DNA from 2 places in the Parashewanella sp. 2210YD4-3 genome. Region 1 is predicted to be linked to the other one. Evidence: riboswitches for the same ligand, from Rfam matches in the RefSeq annotation. Region 1 holds a riboswitch; the other holds the start of a gene.
The links. A riboswitch is a leader RNA that binds a small molecule or an ion and turns the genes downstream of it on or off. The one in region 1 is predicted to bind thiamine pyrophosphate.
Positions count from the first base shown of each region.

Region 2: another riboswitch for thiamine pyrophosphate. It lies ahead of AC1EU0_RS12225 (TonB-dependent receptor); the one in region 1 lies ahead of thiC (phosphomethylpyrimidine synthase ThiC).

Region 1 covers NZ_JBWQOG010000003.1:62,802-70,437, reverse strand. The annotation lists gene thiD (bifunctional hydroxymethylpyrimidine kinase/phosphomethylpyrimidine kinase) at 1-380, opposite strand, end outside; gene thiC (phosphomethylpyrimidine synthase ThiC) at 389-2,404, opposite strand; TPP riboswitch at 2,531-2,649, opposite strand; gene AC1EU0_RS05545 (hypothetical protein) at 2,908-4,098, shown strand; gene AC1EU0_RS05540 (helix-turn-helix transcriptional regulator) at 4,095-5,105, opposite strand; gene AC1EU0_RS05535 (GGDEF domain-containing protein) at 5,099-6,028, opposite strand; gene AC1EU0_RS05530 (TonB-dependent receptor) at 6,333-7,636, shown strand, end outside.
Region 2 covers NZ_JBWQOG010000007.1:161,391-169,026, reverse strand. The annotation lists gene AC1EU0_RS12235 (TonB-dependent receptor) at 1-2,007, shown strand, start outside; gene AC1EU0_RS12230 (DUF3360 family protein) at 2,313-3,842, shown strand; TPP riboswitch at 4,142-4,251, shown strand; gene AC1EU0_RS12225 (TonB-dependent receptor) at 4,353-6,485, shown strand; gene AC1EU0_RS12220 (hypothetical protein) at 6,657-6,917, shown strand; gene pnuC (nicotinamide riboside transporter PnuC) at 6,940-7,557, shown strand; gene AC1EU0_RS12210 (phosphotransferase) at 7,557-7,636, shown strand, end outside.

The DNA of each region.
Region 1 (7,636 bases):
CTACTGGCGATTAAAACAGGATCGAGCACCACGACTAAGTCTGGAAAATCAGTTCGCTTTTGCTTTAACCAATTAGCTATGAGTAGAATTTGCTGTTGGTCCACCAGCAAGCCAATTTTTATGGCTTGTGGAGGTAAATCAGCATCAAGAGTATCCAGTTGTTGCTGTAGCAATTGCTGTGAAACCGGTTCAACTAAATCTACTGCAACACTACTTTGCGCAGTCACAGAAGTGATCACAGTACAAGCATGACTGTTTAAATCATTAATGGTCGCTGAATCCGCTTGAATCCCTGCTCCGCCACCGCTGTCCGAGCCCGCTATGGTCCAAACTACAGGGCACGGAATGCACCCTGTAGTTTCGTTTTTGTAAGAAGCCATTGTGCCTCCTACGCTTCTTCTGACTCAAGAGAGTGGTAAACTTCAGCCCCTGATTCATTGAACTCTTTAGCCTTTTGCTCAAAACCAGCCATTACTTCAGCTTCAACCGCATTTACATAATTTTGATGGTTTTGTACTTCTACTTTCTTAGCCTCTGACTCTAAAGATGCAGCATATTCACGAACGTCCTGAGTGATCTTCATTGAGCAGAACTTAGGTCCACACATCGAGCAAAAATGTGCCACTTTAGCCGATTCTTGCGGCATCGTTTCATCGTGATACGCCTTGGCGGTATCAGGATCCAGAGCTAAGTTAATTTGATCTTCCCAGCGAAATTCGAAACGTGCTTTAGAAAGTGCATTATCACGGATCTGCGCAGTTGGATGCCCTTTTGCAACGTCAGCCGCATGAGCAGCAATCTTGTAGGCAATCATCCCCTGTTTAACGTCTTCTTTATTCGGTAAGCCTAAATGCTCTTTTGGTGTGACATAACAAAGAATTGCCACACCATACCAAGCTATTTGCGCTCCCCCCATTGCAGAAGTGAAGTGATCATAACCCGGTGCGATATCAGTTACTTGACAGCCTAGTGTATAGAAAGGCGCTTCATCACAATGTTTAAGCTGCTTTTCCATGTTTTCTTTGATCTTGTGCATTGGCACATGACCAGGGCCTTCGATGAATACCTGAACATCGTATTCCCACGCGATTTTGGTCAACTCACCTTGGGTTTCTAACTCAGCAAACTGCGCTTCATCGTTGGCATCTGCAATTGAGCCGGGACGCATACCGTCACCGATGGACAGTGAAACATCATACTCAGCACAAATTTCACAAATTTCACGCCAGTGAGTATATAAAAAGCTTTCTTTGTGATGACTCAAACACCACTTCGCCATAATAGAACCACCACGAGAAACAATGCCTGTTACACGTTTAGCCGTCATAGGTACGTAACGAAGTAATACGCCGGCGTGAATAGTAAAGTAATCGACACCTTGCTCAGCTTGTTCAATCAAAGTATCGCGAAATACTTCCCAAGTTAGGTCTTCGGCAACACCGTTCACTTTCTCAAGCGCTTGATAAATGGGTACTGTACCAACAGGTACAGGACAGTTACGAACCAGCCACTCACGGGTTTCGTGAATATAACGCCCCGTTGACAGATCCATCAGAGTATCAGCGCCCCATTTTACTGACCAAATCATCTTCTCGACTTCTTCTTCAATTGAAGACGTTACCGCTGAATTACCAATGTTGGAGTTTACTTTTACCAAGAAGTTACGACCCATGATCATAGGTTCAGCTTCAGGGTGGTTAATGTTTGATGGGATTACAGCACGACCACGAGCCACTTCTGAACGTACAAATTCAGGAGTAATCGGCTCCATAATGGCACCAAAGCTCTCGCCTTTATCCCGTTTTCCTAGCTCAGTTTTTGCTAATTCTGCACGCCCCATGTTTTCACGTATGGCAATGTATTCCATCTCAGGCGTAATAATGCCTTGGCGGGCATAATGCATTTGGGTAACACACTTACCTTTTTTAGCTCTTCGAGGAGTCGGTAAATCTTCAAAACGAATGTGATCTAATCCGTCATCAGCAAGACGTTGCTGAGTATATTGAGAAGATACTTTTGGTAATAACTCCGTATCTCCACGTTCTTCAATCCAGCCTTTTCGTACTTGTTTTAATCCCTTATGAACATTAATTTCATAATTAAAGTCTGAATATGGACCAGTACAATCATAAACATCAATGGGTGGATTTGATTCGGTAATCGGGTTTTCTTTACTACCACCAAGGATAGTATCAGTTTGATGTATTCGGCGCATACCGACTTGAATATCAGGTCGGCTACCTTCTACATAGATTTTTTCAGAGTTGGGAAATTGCTCTGGTCTTAAGTTGTTGATGTACTGCTCTGCATATTCGCGGCGTTCACGACGAGTTTGCGGTTGTTTGTTACTGTTTTCAAAATGACCTTCTGAATGAAGGCTTTCGTTTCGAGTGTTGGTGCTCATAAGCAATCTCACAATAATTGTAATTCTTTGAGTTTGCTTGTCTGGTGTCCAATAAGGTCTGATGTATTGACTGGAAAAGTGAATGGTAAAGAATACACACCCATTAAGAGTGAATGTTAATCCTTTAATTCAATTTTTCTTGTTTCCTTCGTAGGTCTTAACCCAATCAGGTTCAACGGATCCCGCTTTTTATTCCAAATATGGAAAGTGCGATCTCAGCCATTTAGGCACTCCGACAAGTGTTTACCAATATCTATTGGTAGCGCTCAAAACCTGAAAGCTTCAGAAGTTTGAGCGCAATTAGTATATTCATAATTTAAATGTATTATCAACTGGTTTTGAAGTTAAAAATTATGAAGTTTGGCAAAAATTCACATGGCAATTCTAACTATCGAGATTCGACAAATCTCTTTTGCGTGAATTATTATTCATTTATCTTCAGTAATTCAAAATACTCTATAAAATACACAAATATAAATACTTTCAATTAACAAGAGGAGCCTATGGCTTCAGCTGACATGCCAATCCAAGCAAAACCAGCAAAGTATTTTTATGCATTGAATAATACTTTTACATCTGAAGTGTTAACCAGATTTTCCCTAGTAGACAGTGAAGATACGATCTGTGTTGCAATGACGATACCATCTGGTAAAACTCTATTTTTCGCACTCACTGTTGATAAAAGTGACCCTACGATCAGGCCTTATGTATTAAAATTTTTTTCTTATAACGAAATATCTGAGATTCCGCTTGCTCTTACTTATAAGCCGACATTTGTTGTTAGTGCTTCAACATATCAATTCAACAGGGTTTTTGTAGAATCGAAATATGGCGATAAGTTAATGCTTAATGCTAAAGGGCAACAGTTCATCCTTTCCCTTAATCTAAATCAAAGTGAAGAAACGTCCACATGTTCAATATTCAAACAATTACAAAGTCAGCTAAAAGCTACTTTGAGCCTTAACTCTCTTGTCGCAACGAGGAAATGGCAAGATGTGGAAGCCAAAGTTTCTGAAGGTGTTGATTTATCTTTTCCAGTCATAAATGATATGGACTTTATTGGTAATATTATCAAAGCTTACCCGTGCAGCTCTAAAGCCCTAAATCGAATGTTACAGGAAGGAATGAACCCCTTTATTTTAAATGGACATGGTACGTCAATATTGCATTATGCAATTGATAGAAAGCAGTCAGGGTTAATTGCAACTCTTCTTGGTCTAACCGAAGAGGCTAAAGGATTTGATCAAACATCTCGGCTTAGAGCTCTCCAGAGCGACTCTAAGGTGAAACCTTTAGGCACTCCTTTAGTCATTGCAACTAAAAACGGACTGATAGATACCATTAAAGCGATTCTTAAATGTTGCCCTCAAACCTTAAGCGTATACAAGGACTGGGATGAAATGTATAGAGCATTGCCGTTTTTTCTGCGTAGAAGTATAAAACATAGCCTTGCTACAGAAGTTATCCCACATTGGAAACACTTTAAAACAGATAAGCTTGTTCCTGAAGATCTTAAATATGCCTCGTTATCACACGCATTACTTGATAAAAACGAGAAAGGTGCTTCTCAATATATGTCCTTAGAAAATCCTGAACAAGAAAGCCAGAATGAACGAGTTTATTTCCGTAATAATGGTTCACCGAGTTGTACCATCTCTGGTAGTGAAAGCCTGAGCAGGAAAGACGAGAGTTAAGCCAACCACAACCGATAATTGCTTGGTAACTCTCCTGTCCAACGTTTAAAAGTACGACGAAAATTACTACTGTCTCTATAATCCAATTGCTTGGCTACATCATTTGGTTCATGTTGAGACAAAGCCATCAAGGCATTGATTAACTGAGCCTCGTCCTGCAAAGCTTGGTAGCTCGTATGGTACTCTTTCAACCTTCTTTTCAAAGAAGCAGGACTTAATGATAGTTGCTCGGCCATTTCATCTAAGCTAACTCTGTTTTGTTTTAACTGCTTGCGTATATAACCCTGCAGACCTTTACGAAAAGGCTGCTCTTTTAAAACCTTGTATACATTATGCTCAATTAACCTTGTAGACGAATTGTGTCTAATTCGAGAATACACAGGTTGCAGAGCGGTTTTACAAATTGACATTCTGCAAACGGGCGCAGAGAATTCTATATCCTGACCAAAATATTTATGATAATAAGCGAGCTGCTTAGGTTGTGCGTATGGAAAACTGTATACCGCCTTGAGCTGCTGCTTAGTCATCTGTTTATAGATTGACTGAAAGGTTGCAAACAGATTTTCATAAAAAAAAATTTGATGTTGATGAGCGCCAACATCAAGGCTAAAAATGACATGCCAATAATCTTGCGTCTCTAATAAATGTATCTGTAGCCAAGGATGAGTTAGCCACTTAAATTGATTCCAAAAAACAAATGCCTGAGGAATATCACTAGCTGAAATAAGACCAGATGCAAGCTCTTGTGATTGCTCAGCTAACCAAAATTGTCCTAGTAAAAACGATAGATCATCGCCCTTCCAAAGTTTTAAGGCATTTTCAATTAATTGGTTTAATTGCTGTGGGGATAACAACTTGTCAATTTGCTTCAAATCAGCAACAAAAACCCCCGTCCCTTTAAGAAGTTTGTCTGCCGCAATCCCTCTCTGTTTAAACAATGCCACCATACTTGCAACAAGTGGTTGGCATCTGAGGGACTTATCACGGTAAAACGCAGGCTCTAGCATTGCAGCTTCCATTCATTTACTACTGTATTGCTAAATTTGATGGTTTCCATTTTTTGGTTTAAAACACCAATCAATCGGAACAACATGATTTCATCTTCAAAGCATTGGTTGTTTTTAACTGATTGTATTTCAGTCGGAAGCATCCAAGAGCTACTGACTTGAATTTTCTGAGCTTTCAATGACTCCGTGATTTCCTGCGCCAAAACTGGGATAAAATAATCATCACTCGAATCAATCATTGCGATGAATCTATCCCCCGCGTATCGACAAATTAAATCACAATTGCGAGAACGATAACTTAACCAATGGCTGACCTCATTAAGGAACTTATCACCATTGGCCATACCGTGGGTTTGATTAAATTCTGTGAAATTATCTAAATCAAACATTACTAACCCAAACTTTGAACCTTTATCAAGAGAGTGCTTTAAATGAACTTCAAACCCTCGAATGTCATTAAGCTGGGTGAGAGGATCAACTAAATGGTGCTGTCTAATAAACTGCTCACGGTTATGTAACTGTTGATTAATAACCCTTTGCTCTAGACGCCACTGCCATAAGCCAAAGGTTAGAATGGTTAACCCAAGAGGTGTGGGTAATTTCTCTATGATATTCAGTGCAACGCCTAAATCATTACGAATAAAGATTTCGTCTAAAATATCTAAGTAGCAACCGAAAATGTAAATACTAAGACCAATTAGAAGCAGATTGGTAACCCGCCCTTTTGGTCTTGCGCTATATACCACCAGTAGCCAGCAAAAACTTACCCCGAATAGTGCCCCCTCAGTAATAATATCCAACCAATCGACAGAGACGCTCTGTTTGATTGGTAAAGATTGCAACATGAGTACAACGGGAAGAAGTAATGCCACGATGATCACTGATAACAAACTCCAGTTGATCGAATTAACTCCGAATTTCATTTTCTTGAAACCTTACTGAACGTAAGATCAAATTAACCATATGATGTTAAGTATTTATTACTACCCTTCGAGTTAGCTTTGCAGTCAAATCAGCTCACCTAATTATCATATTTAACTAAACACCTCAGTCTTTTAGAGACAAAAGTAGATACCCAAAGAGTTTCAAAGCAGTCAATTTGGCTCAAACCTACCCCAAAACTGGAGTTAAAACACAAGTTAAACAAAGACGAAATATTTCGGTCACAAAAATGAAAACATTATTTCCTACCTTTGCCACATCTCAGATGAACTCATAGGAAAAATAATGAAAAAGCCAACTAAATTATCCATGTTGACACTGTCATTAATTGCAGCAGGGATGACCAATTTTGCCGTTGCAGCAGGCAAGTTTGAAGGTAACATTCGTGACAATAGTAGCCAGCAACCATTGGCTGGAGCCATTGTTTCGATAAAAGAACTTAATCAAACTCAAACCGCAGGTCGCGATGGCAGATTCTTTTTTAATGGCTTAAAAGCTGGAACTTACACTGTCACCATTACCTATCTTGGTGCGGCTCCTCAAACTAAAACGATTGAAGTGAAAGACAATCGTACCACTAGCTTGAATGTTAAATTAGGCAGTGGTGAAATTGAGCGTATCCAAGTTATTGGTCAAAGTGGCTCTTTAAGCAAGTCTTTAAACCGCCAGCGCAGTGCCGATAATTTATTAAGCGTGATAAGCTCTGACGTTTTGGGTAATTTCCCTGATAGTAATGTTAGTGAAGCTCTGCAACGTGTTCCGGGAATATCAATTGAACGTGACCAAGGTGAAGGCCGTTTTGTTCGTGTTCGTGGTCTTGCACCTGATTTCAACTCTGTTTCGATGAATGGTACTCGTCTGCCAGCGCCTGAAGACGACCGCCGCGCTGTGGCACTTGACGTTATTCCTTCTGACCTAGTTCAATCGGTAGAAGTGAGCAAAACAGTAACACCGGATATGGATGCCGATGCATTAGGTGGCGCTGTTGAAGTAAAAAGTTTATCAGCGTTTGATCGTGACGGTCGTTTCTACAATATTTCAGCAGAAGCAAGCTATAACCAATTGCGTGAAAAAACCAGTCCGAAGATTGCTTTCAGTTTCAGCGATGTGATTAACGACAAGTTTGGTTTCGCAATTGCTGCAAGTTGGTATAAGCGGAAATTTGGTTCAGACAATGTCGAAACGGGTGGCAAGTGGGACTTCCCAGAAGACACAGGCTATGACAATGCCGTTCTTGAAGAAATAGAAGCTCGTAGTTATGACATTACTCGTGAACGTTTGGGTATCGGAGCAAACTTTGATTACCGTCCAAATGATAATAATGACTTCTATCTTCGAACTCTTTACAGCCAATTTGATGATGTAGAGTCTCGCAATGGTTCTGAAGTCAGCTGGGAAGTGGGTGATGATGAAGAAGGCTTATCACTAGGTCAACGTCATGAAGCCGAAGTAAAACGTTCTTTAAAATCCCGTACTGAAGAGCAAAATATTACTTCTTATGCATTAGGTGGTGAGAGTCGCTTAACTAAATGGACGATTGACTACCAAGTCTCTTACTCTGAAGCGTCTGCAGCAAAACCTCGACATAT
Region 2 (7,636 bases), on a different contig from region 1:
GGTGCATCTGGTGAGCGTGGTAATGTTTCTTTCTCATTCGAACATCTAAACCGTGACATCATTTTCCAACGCGATCGTTTCTACTCTCGCGCTACAGGCCACAAAGCAGAAAAATTTAATGATACCACTGGTATTTCTGCGTATGCTCGAAACTTCCGAGATAAAGATGGTCAATTTCGTCCTCTAGAAGCTTGTAACAACCCTAAAATGGTTGATGGCGGCCGCACATTCGATTACGGCGGTGGCGATTTTATCTGTGGTTATGACTATACCGCAGAAGCCGCTGACCACGCTGCTCGTAGTTACACTGCAGGTTATGTAAGTGGTGAATATGAAATCACAGACGAACTACGTTTCGAAGGTCAAGGCCTATTTGCTCGTAACGAGACCTTTGGTCGCTTTGCGCCTGCTGCAGGTCATTTTGGTGTAAAAGCTGGTGCAGTTAACATCAGAAACTACGACGAAGATGGTAAGTTCACAGGTATCGGGAAAAACAAAACTGACGGTCGTGTATTCTACCGCTTCACCGATGTTGGTACCCGTGACACTGAAACCGTTGACTACAGCACTGACATTCAACTTGCCATTATTGGCGAGCATGATGACTTTGGTTGGGATGTAAACTATCACTATACTCTTCAAGAAAACAACGCTTACGGCAAAGGCTATGTACATCGCCCTACCGTTGAGAAGTTAGTTGAATCTGGTGAGTTTAAGTTTGGTCCAGAAGGCAATTCAGCAGACGTTATTGCCAAAATCCGTCACGATACTCTAAAACGTGACACCATGAAGTTCCACAGCATTAACGCTGGCATCAACTTCGAAGCCATTGACCTAAGCGGCGGCATGATTGGTTGGTATTTCGGTGCTGAAGCACTTAAATATGACTATGTGGCTGATGTAGATGCTCAAACTGCTGCAGGGGATGTAATCGGTTCGTCTGGTAATGGTTCAGGTGGTGATCGTGAAGTTATTGCTGCATTCATGGAAACAGTTGCTCCAATTACTGATGACTTAGAATTCAACATGGCTCTTCGCTATGATGACTATAGTGACTTTGGTTCAGCAGCTACACCAAAGCTAGGTCTACGTTACCAAGCTCTTGAAGATGTTGTTATTCGTGCATCTTGGGGTAAAGGTTTCCGTGCTCCATCTCTAACTGATTTGTATGCAGCAGATTCTTTCAGCTCTGATTCAGCTACCGATTACCATTACTGTGAAGCTTCTAAAACTCCTGTAAGCGAGTGTAAAGCCAAGCAATACGATGTTACTCGTAAAGCGAATGATAAGTTAGAAGCAGAAAAATCTGACTTCGTAAACTTAGGTGTTATCTGGAGCATTACTGATCAACTTAGTACTAAAGTAGAGTACTACAATCTTGATATTAAAAATGCTATCCAATTTATCTCTCTTGATGCATTACTAGAGCAAGAGCGAGAAGTTGGTTATGGAAACCTTAAACAAGGTAAACTTAAGCGTGTAGGCGATAACCCTAATGGTAAGATCGACTCTGCAGAAACTCCTCTAGTAAACGGTGAAGGCCTTAAGACTTCAGGTATCGATTTAAATATTGCATATACTGATATTGAAACTTCATTCGGTGAGTTTGGTTTCGTTTATGATCAAAGTTATGTACTGAACTATAAAGAAGAAGAGTTCTTCAGTGGTCCAGTAGTTGATAAGATTGGTCGTAACGGTTTACCAAAGCTAAGAGCAGCATTCACTATTGATTGGAACATGGACAACCACAGCGCATCTCTAATCACTAAGTACATTCATAGCCAATATGAGCGTACGGTTAAAGGTGTAAGCAGCGGTCACTTAAGCTCTCAAACCACTATGGATTTCAACTATAACTATAGTACTGATTGGGAAGGTAAGTTCAGCTTTGGTATTCGTAATCTAACTGACAGAGATCCTGTTTTAGACTCAAGCAACGACTTCGATGCTAGCCTTTACAACATCTACGGTCGTACTTTTGTAGCAAATTACACGCAAAAGTTCTAAGAGAACTCTTTTTCTTATAATCTAAAGCGGCTTCTTTGAAGTCGCTTTTTTTATGTCATTTTAAATCTCAACTCAAGCCTCATACCCCCCCTCTATTACAAAGCCATATCAAACTAATAACTCACAGTTTTGTTAGCAAGATCCCAATTTTTTCCAACCAATCTTTTAAGCTGTGATTTCGATACCGATGCTACACCATTTCATTTGTTACTATTGTCACAGGTAAATTGGTATTACCAATTTAATTTTATGTATTCTCGAATGTGAGAACATCTCAGTTTAAACTTCTGGGAGCAATACTATTTATGTCAGATAATAAAATGAACAATCAAAACGTGGACGATGCAAGCTATCAAGAGCTACATCGACCTGCTTCTGAGTTTGAAACCAGAAGCGACTACCTTGAAAACGAGCTAAAAATTATGAAGCCTCGCCGTTGGGGGCTTAACTTACCCGGCCGTGATTTCCGCTTTGAATGGGAAGATCTTGTTCCGGCCATCGCTGGTACTATTGGTATTACCGTAATGTATTCAGCGGTAATGGCGGCATGGGCTGCTGGATTAACAGAAAAATGGCCACACGTTAATCTAGGTGCGGACTTTGCTATTCAAGTTATGCGCGTTGAAATGCTTATCCCTGCACTACTATTTTGCGTGTTAAGTTCGGGCTTTATTAACCCTAGAGCTAACCTCGGTGGTAACCATGGTCCAATGATCCCTCTCATTGGTACTATTGCTCTAGCAGGAGCACATCCTCTCGCTTTAGCCATTTTGATTGGCGTTTTCGGGCTAATACTTAGCTGGCTTAAGGGGGGCTCTCGACTCGTTAACCTCACCAGCAGTGGCGTTGCCGGCGGGCTTCTCGTTTACCTTGGTTTTATGGGGGCTAAAGGGCAGATCACTTCTTTATTTGATTGGTCTGCAGGGCTTCAAGCCAAGCACGCTTTAGATTACTCTTTATCTTATGTAGCGTTTGTTATTTTACTTATCAATGTGGTGCTTTATGCATTTTTAGCCAAAATTGAAAAACGCTGGCTTGCGATACCGCTTTGTTCTATAACCGCTATTGTTATCGCTTTTGTTCTTGGTGCAGGGCTTGATCTACAATTTGTTACAGCACCGGGATTACCTAATTTAAACCCAGTCTATTGGTGGGGGTCTACTGAAACCGGTTGGCAGTTAGGATTACCAAATACTGAACACTTTATTGCGTCTCTGCCATTTGCCATTTTGGCTGTAGCTATGTGGTCACCTGATTTCTTGGGGCACCGCATTTTCCAAGAGCTTAACTACCCTAAAGGCACCGATAAAGTGTTGATGGACGTTGACGATACCATGACCACCTGTTCACTGCGCCAAATTGTAGGAACAGCTGTCGGTGGCGGTAATATCACTTCATCTTGGGGAACGTATATGATCCCTGCGGCGATTGCCAAACGCCCTATTCCTGCTGGTGCGATCTTACTTGGACTGTTGTGTATTGTGGTAGCAATTCTTGGTTACCCAATGGATGTAGCGGTTTGGCGACCAGTAATGTCTATTGCATTGCTTGTTGGGGTATTCTTACCGCTACTTGAAGCGGGCTTGCAAATGGTGAAAGACAGCGTAAGTAGCCAAGCGGCTGGTATATGTATTTTTGCAGCTTTTGTGGCTAACCCTGTTCTCGCTTGGGCATTAACCATGCTTTTGGATAACAATGGATTAATTGGTGATAAAGAAAGACCAAAACAGCTTTCATTTGCTGACCGTGTAGTTATCCCTACTTTGGCTTTCGTTATCTGCTTAGCAGCAATGCTTGCCGTTGGTATGATTAAAGGTATTCCAGCTTTAATTTAATCATTTAGGGCTTATTTTCTCGCCTCTTGAGGCGGAAAAACTTGTAATAAGCTTTTGTGTCATACCTGCGAAGGCAGGTATCCAGAGCCTTTATTAAAATCAAAAAAAGTCACTGGACTCCTGCATACGCAGGAGTGACGCTGATGATTTCTGATTAATCTATGAAAGCAGCTTTCACTAAACAAACCTCTCATTTCAATCAAAATCGAACAACTGCTCACATTTAAACCAACAAAGCCATTTTTATTCATATTTTTGCAACATTTGTCTCAATTTTTGTTTTGTTTTCATATATAATTTCCCTCGCCAAGGGGTGTTTGTAAAGCTTGATTGAGCTTTGCAAACTGAGATTAAACCCTTAGAACCTGATCCGGCTTATACCGGCGTAGGAATGAGCTAATTGACCATAAAAGATGATATGAATACTCTCATGTCATTTAGAGTAGTCGTAAAACTTGCACTTTCACATCGCTTACCGAATGCCGGATCTCAGAATATTTTTGAGGTCCCATGTTAAACCAAGCTTTAAAACAAAAATTATCTCCGCTTGCATTGATCATATCTACAACTTTATGTGGACAAGCAATCGCTAAAACTAATTCAAATGATGATATCGAAGTTATTAAAGTCTCTGCAGACTTTCGTAATAACGATTTACTTACTTTGCCCGCAAGCGCAACCATTATTGATGCCAAGCAGTTAGAAGATGAAGGCGATCAACATTTTGAAGATGTGCTTAATTCTATTGCCAACTTTAACTGGTCAGGTGCGACTTCTCGCCCACGCTATTTTCAAATCCGTGGTGTAGGTGAGCAAGAGGATTACAAAGGTGCGCCAAACTCATCTGTGGGTTATGTCATTGATGACATCGATCTTTCTGGCTTGGGCATGGTTTCTAGCATGTACGACTTACAACAGGTTGAAGTGTTGAGAGGTCCTCAAGGTACTCGTTATGGCGCTAATGCATTAGCAGGCCTTATTTATCTAAAAAGTAATGACCCTAGTGATGTTTTTGAACATGGTGCTGAACTATCGCTAGGTAATGATGACCTACGCACTTTTAGCGGTTTTAGTTCTGGTCCTATTTCTGATTCGGTGCTTTATCGTGTTTCGATTCAGCAACACAATCAAAATGGCTTTAGAGATAACACTTTCTTGAATCGCGATGATACTAACAAGCGTGATGAATTCTCAGGCCGCATGAAACTGCGTTGGTTGATTAATGAAGATACCACCGCAGATTTAACGGTTTTACATGCCAACTTCGACAATGGTTATGACGCTTGGACACTTGATAACAACGGCTTTAACACCTTAAGTGACAAGCCGGGTAAAGATAGCCAACGTACCACAGGCTCAAGCCTTAAAATAAACCATACTGGTACTGCTGGTTTTAACATTACGTCCATTACCTCTTTTGCAGATAGCAAGCACCAACACGCTTATGATAGTGATTGGGCAAACCCCAAATATTGGGAAAGCCGTAAATGTGGTGATAAACCATGTGAATACAATGCTATTTGGGACAAAACGGGTAACCGTAAAACCATATCGCAAGAATTTCGTTTAACTTCAAAGGATTCGGGCCGGATCTTCGCTGATTCGACTGATTGGTTGGTGGGTGTTTACGCCATGAACCTCAAAGAAGATAATAGCCAGTTTGATGTTTATAACGGTGGCCGTGGGAGTATCGACTCTGATTATGAAGCCAGCAATTATGCAGTGTTTGCACAAATTGATACGGATTTGGGTAATGGATACAGCCTGTCTAACGGTCTGCGATTTGAACGTCGCAACAGTGACTACTCTGATAGTAAAAAAGAGACATTTTCTCCATCAGAAAATATGTGGGGTGGCCACGTATCGCTAAGTAAGACTTTATCCAATGAGCACAGCACTTATTTCCGTATTGCTCGAGGTTACAAGGCTGGTGGTTTTAACATGAGTCTGCCTGAGGGGTTTGAAGATAAAAAACAATTCGACACTGAAGTGTTATATAACTATGAATTAGGTCTTAAATCGCGATGGTTGGAAAATACTTTAAACACTAATATCGCTTTGTTCTATATGGATAGACATGATCAGCAAGTTTCTGCATCTGAGCAAGATCCAGATCGCCCAGATCGTTTCATTCTTTATACAGAGAACGCTGGTAACTCAAGCAACTATGGTTTAGAAGTTGATGCTAAGTGGCAAGCGACTGACAACCTAGAGCTATATGCAAGCTTAGGTTTATTACGTGCAACCTATGGCGATTACAGCTATAAAGACAAACGCGGCAAAGTTATCGATTTATCTGGCCGTGAGCTTGCGCACGCTCCTAAAGTCACAAACAGCTTAGGTGCGACTTATCGTGCTGATAATGGTATTTTTGTTAACTTGAATACCAGTGGTAAAAGTAAGTTCTTCTATTCTGATAGTAACGACTCTAAATCAAAAGGTTACCAAATTTTCAATGCAAGAGTTGGCTATGAAACCGATGACTGGGGCGTTTACCTTTGGGGACGTAACTTATTTGATAAGCAATACGGTGTTCGTGGTTTCTTCTTTGGTAACGAGCCAGATCAAGATTGGGTGAAAAAACAATACATTCGTTTTGGTGACCCTCGTGCATTTGGTGTAACCGCTAATATCAAGTTTTAATTACTAGTTTGATCTGATGTAAAAGAGCAATAGTCCGCACGGCAACAGAAGCGTACGTCCATGTACTCACGACCGTTACATCCTGTAACGGACGGTTGCCTTACCGCACTATTGCTCTTATCGATCTCTACACCGAATTAGATGTAATGTTAAATTACTTGGAAACTAATCATGAAACTAACCGCTGAAATAAGCATGTATCCGTTTAATGAAAACTACTTAGAACCTATCCAGTGGTTTATTGAGCGACTACGAAATTATCCGAACATTACTCGCACAACCAATGCAATGGCCACGCAAGTTTGTGGTGATTATCAAGAAGTCATGAGTATGTTAGCGACCGAAATGGAAGCCGCACATGCAAAATGGGGCAAAGCCGTATTTGTATGTAAATTCATTGGCTCAGAGCTCGACCTTTCCCATAAAGAGTGATTAACCTAACTTCTGGATAACCATGGAAATACTTACAAAAATTCAGTCTGAAATGGCTGTAATGACCAATTGGGAAGCCGTAGCAGTTATTCTTGCCATCGCTTACTTAGTTCTGGCAATGAGACAAAATATTTGGTGCTGGGCTGCGGCGTTTGCTAGCTCACTCATTTTCACCATTATTTTCTGGAAAGTCTCCCTATTAATGGATTCTGTTCTGAACTTTTACTACATCGCGATGGCAGTTTATGGCTATTGGATGTGGACTAAAGGCGGAAATAATAGCCATGGCGTTAAAGTTGTTTCTTGGTCTAAGCAAACACATTTTCACATTATTGCTGTCACAGGTTTTGTTTCAGTTATCTTAGGTTATTTCATGGCGAATCACACCCATGCTTCATACCCTTACTTAGATACCGCCACCACCTGTTTCGCTGTAGTCACGACTTATCTAGTAGCGAAAAAAGTGTTGGAAAACTGGCTATATTGGCTGGTAATAAATTCAGTTTCCATTTATCTCTACATAAATAAAGAATTGATACTAACGTCTGTGCTCTTTGGTTTATATCTTATCCTAGCGGTAATTGGTTATATGCAATGGAAAGACTCTTTGAAGCAAGGTATGGCTGAAGCCTCAGTTTAATGAATGTATTTCCTACAGAAGTTTTGAAAGCACTAGGGCATTGTGAACAACCCACAATGCTCAATATTAGTGCTGATAT